DNA from 2 places in the Microbispora sp. NPDC046973 genome. Region 2 is predicted to be linked to the other one. Evidence: riboswitches for the same ligand, from Rfam matches in the RefSeq annotation. Region 2 holds a riboswitch; the other holds the start of a gene.
What was found. Region 2 has a riboswitch for cyclic di-AMP ahead of ABZ860_RS13320 (CHAP domain-containing protein). Riboswitches for the same ligand answer to the same signal wherever they lie in the genome.
Positions count from the first base shown of each region.

Region 1: linked by a shared signal. The riboswitch ahead of ABZ860_RS05950 (C40 family peptidase) and the one ahead of ABZ860_RS13320 (CHAP domain-containing protein) in region 2 are both predicted to bind cyclic di-AMP.

Region 1 covers NZ_JBEYWQ010000002.1:408,629-410,822, forward strand. The annotation lists gene ABZ860_RS05945 (hypothetical protein) at 1-704, opposite strand, end outside; gene ABZ860_RS05950 (C40 family peptidase) at 830-1,399, opposite strand; cyclic di-AMP (ydaO/yuaA leader) riboswitch at 1,474-1,628, opposite strand; gene ABZ860_RS05955 (NlpC/P60 family protein) at 1,944-2,194, opposite strand, start outside.
Region 2 covers NZ_JBEYWQ010000005.1:207,058-209,251, reverse strand. The annotation lists gene ABZ860_RS13325 (DUF305 domain-containing protein) at 87-686, shown strand; gene ABZ860_RS13320 (CHAP domain-containing protein) at 773-1,435, opposite strand; cyclic di-AMP (ydaO/yuaA leader) riboswitch at 1,737-1,879, opposite strand; gene ABZ860_RS13315 (dienelactone hydrolase family protein) at 2,192-2,194, shown strand, end outside.

The sequences.
Region 1 (2,194 bases), on a different contig from region 2:
AAGTCGGCGGGCCCCGGCAGGCCGTCCAGCGCGGCCCTCCCGGCCGCCACGTCAGCGGCCAGCTCGGCGGCGACCGTGCGGACCGGCAGTCCGCTGTCCAGGTAGCCCACGTAGTCGGCGAAGCCCTCCATGAGCCACATCGGCACCGCGCGGGGACCGGTGGTCGCGACGTGCGTCAGCTCATGGGTCACGACGACCAGTCGGCCGGTCGCCGACAGGCGGGCGAACGCGGCCGGCTGCACGATCACGCGGCCGCCGGTGGCGACGGCCGCCAGGCCGTCCACCTTCGCCGGCGCGGCCAGCACGGCGGCCTGCTCCTCGGTGCGCGGCACGAGGACCACCGCGCCACTGTGCCCGCCCCAGACCCTCGTCACCGTACGGCCCCCGCGATCGGCCAGCGCGGCGATGCCGGCGACCAGCGGCCGAGGCGACCCGACGACGACGGCACGCGCGCCGCGGGCGACGGAGGCGCCGGTCCACATGCCCGGATGCTCCCGCACGGCGGCGCGGGCATCCAGCCGCAGGGCAAGCAGCGGGTCGGGCGGAGCCGCGGCGGCGGGCCCGGTCAGCAGCACGGCCAGCGCGACGGCCGCGGCCGCGATCCTGCGGGGACGGCCCCCGCGGGGCCGATCGTCGGGCTGGCGCCGATGGGCCTCGGCGCGCACGCTCGGCACGCCCCCGGGCACGCCGCTCGTGACAGTCACGCCGAGCATGCTAGGTCCTGTCCGGCACTCCCCGACCAGCACATGCCATGGCCCCGCCCACCTCGGCGAGGTGGACGGGGCCGTGAGGAGGGCGCCGGTCGAGGGGGCTTGGTGACCGGTGCCCGTCAGACGCCGGGGCGGACGGCACCCACGAAGGTGCTCCTCCGGTAGGCGTCCAGCTTGTCGATCCTGACCCGCGTGCCGGTGTGCGGAGCGTGGATCATCTTGCCGTGCCCGACGTACATGCCGACGTGGCCGCCGCCGCTGGTGAAGATCAGGTCACCGGGCTTGAAGTCGCCCCAGGACACCTTCTTCCTGACCGCGCTGCGGATGGACCACGTCGTGCGCGGCAGCCGTACGCCCGCCTTGCGCCAGGCGTACTGGACCAGGCCCGAGCAGTCGAACGCGCCCGGTCCGGTGGCTCCGTAGCGGTAGGGATCGCCGATCTGCTTCTCGGCCGCCTTCACCGCGCGCTGGGCCTTCACCCGCTGGAGCGAGGCCCTGCTGATCTTCCGCTTGGCGGCGTGCTTCTTGGTCTGCTTCTTCGCGGCGGCCGTGCGGGCGGCGGTCTTCGCGCTCGTCGCAGTGCCCGTCTTCGTGGCCGTCTTCGTCGCTGTGGCCGTCTTGACGACCGTGACCGTCACCGTGTCGGCCGCCGCCGGTTGTGCTCCGGCGACCCCTACGGATGCCGTCAAAGCGGCACCACCAAGGGCAATTCGGGCAATACGGGACAGACTAGCGGGGGTGGTAGACAGGATCTCTCCTCGGGTCTTCCGCTCACGCCTACCGGGTTAGCTGACGGGTTCGGGCGGGGAAGTCGCCCTACGGCGCGCGATGCGCCGATTCACCCCGGACCTTCGCGTGAAGGTCGATGGTTCCCCGGCTCCGTGCCTCCTGACTGCACGGACTCGGCAGGCCACCGGCGCCTGGGGATCCCGCGAAGGGGAGGGTGATGGAGGACGCCGATGACGGTGGATGACTGCGCGCCCCGGCCGGCCGGACCGGGTGCGCCGCGGCGAGGCGTGCTCGCCGCGGCCCAGAAGCTACCGAGGACTCGCCGTGTTCGGCAAAGCCCTCCCGCCGGATAAAGATCGGATAACGAAGGCGGAGAAGAAGAAACCGCAGCTTACCCGTACCACGATCGGCTAAGTGTGACTCTGCTCACAATCTGGGCAACAACGGCTAAATGCGGTCACAAAAGTCACAGCTGGCGCAGGGATCACAGAGACCGCCGGACACTCAGGGGCGCACAGCTCCGATCGCGTGATACTCGGCGAGTGTGACAATCTTCACAACATCGCCGGTCTGCGGCGCGTGGACGACCTTGCCGTCGCCGGCGTAGATGCCGACGTGACCGTAACCGGCGTGCCAGAGAAGGTCGCCCGGCTGGAGCTCGTCCAGCGAGACCCTGCGGCTCGCACCCCAGGCCCACTGCTCGTAGCTGGTCCGGGGCAGCGTCACGCCCGCCGCCGCCCATGCGGCCTGCACGA
Region 2 (2,194 bases):
GTACGACAAGCCAGAGGCGCGCATTCCGTGCCCGCATTCCAGGGGCTCGCGCTCGCCCCCCTTCAGACGTACGGAGGTGTCGGCCGATGAAGGGACGTGTTCTACCGGTGGCCCTGCTGACGGGCGGCCTGCTGGTCGGCGTGGGCGGCGCGTACGGCTCCGCCGCATCGGCCGGGACGCCTTCTCCGCCCGCCGCGCTCACCGCGCCTGCCGCCACGACGCCGGCCGCCGACCACAACGACCAGGACGTCATGTTCGCCCGGATGATGATCCCGCATCATCGTCAGGCGGTGGAGATGGGGAGGCTGGCCGAGGGCCGCGCGGCGGACGCCCGGGTCGCGCGGCTGGCCCGGCGGATCGAGGCCGCGCAGGCTCCCGAGATCCGGACCATGAGCGGCTGGCTCAGGGCCTGGGGTGAGCAGGTGCCCGGCGAGAGCCCGGCGCCGGCGCACCACGCCATGCCGGGAATGATGTCCCCCGAGGACATGCGGCGTCTCGAAGGGCTGTCCGGACGGGCCTTCGACCGGGCCTTCCTCACGATGATGATCCGGCACCACGAGGGCGCCGTCGCCATGGCCCGCGACGAACTGCGCAGCGGAATCTACGCGCCTGCCCGGCGGATGGCGGCGTCCATCGTCTTCAGCCAGTCCGCCGAGATCAAGGAGATGAAGAGCCTGCTGGGTTAGCGCGCCGCGACGGCCCGCGTCGACGACGTGCCCCTATGGTCCGCCGCCACGGGAAGGCGGACCGGTGGGAGGCCGGCGGTGGGAGGTCACCCGCGCTTGCGGTGCCGCCCGCCGGACGTCGCCGCCGCGGCCTTGAACCGGAGCCCGGTCACGGCGGTGGAGACCACCGCGAACAGCAGGCCCGCCGGCAGGACGGCGTCGCCGGGCGACCACACGACGTCGAGGGACTTCCCCTGCGTGGCCGCCATGTTCCTGGTCGCGGGCGCCGCGGCACCCTGGACGCTCGCCTTCACGGCCGCCACGGGCTGGATCGTCACCGGCGCCTTCTGCGCCCCCTTGACCTTGCGCGGCAGGCCGTACCCGACGATCTTGCTCGTGTCGCGCACCTTGCGCTTCAGCCACACGCCGTCGACGTTGCCCTCGATGGTGTGGACCTTGCCGCCGACGACCTTCTCGACGATGCCGACGTGGTCGATGTCGTGGATCTTCTTGGACCCCGACCAGTCGAAGAAGACCACGGCGCCCGGCTCGGGCTTGTCGCTCCAGGCGTGGTTCTTCTTGAACCACTTGGCGTGCCGTGTGGTCAGCGCGAACTCGCCGACATGGTCCTGCACCCCGGCCCGGTCCGCCGCCCAGGAGACGAACATGTCGCACCAGGGGGCGGTCTTGAAGTCGGGGTCCTTGGCGACGTTGTCGGCGTACCACTCGCCGAACTTCGTGTGTTTCCCGGCTCGCTCGCGGTAGCCCAGTTCCGGGCGGACGGCGTCGAGCAGCTCTCGGGCGATCGGATCGGTGGAAATCGGAGGCTCCTATGGCGCGCTTCGAGACATGACGAATCGAGACATGACGAACCGGCCCGCGGGGCGTGACGGCATGACGGCATGACCGTCCGAGGACACGGCCGCGGCGGGGCGGAATCAGAAACGGGAGATGTGGCAGCCCGTCACGGGCGCGCCATCACCCCGGAAGCCTGGAGACGTTCCAGGGCAGGCATGTGGTCCGGCGATGCGACGCGGACCGGGTGGGCAGGTGGAGCCGACACTCCACGCGCTCTCCTCTCCTTGGCCGCCTACCGGGTTAGCTGACGGGTTCGGGCCAGGAGTAGCCCTACCGGATGGTCCGGATTCACCCCAAGAGACGTGGGTCCCCGGTTCCCGGGATCGATGACTTCCGGGATTCGGCGGTCGCCGGTCGTCCTCGGGTTGAGGACCGCTCACCGGCGAGACACGGGAAGCTTAGTAGATAACAAGTAAGACACGACCAAAAAGGCGGCAAACGGCACGATTCTGGCCCCCACCGTTCCGCGCTTCCGCAGGTCCTCACGGTCGCGGACTGTCCGCGGTGAGATGCGCCACACAGCGCCCCGTACGGCACGAGCGCCCGCCCGGCGCAGTCATCGGTCCGCTGCCGGACGGCGGGATTACTTAGCCAAACTAACTACTAGGGTGGCTCCCGGCACCGCTTCTCACGGGCAGCGCTGTGATCAGAGGGGAAAGGGGATCTCGATG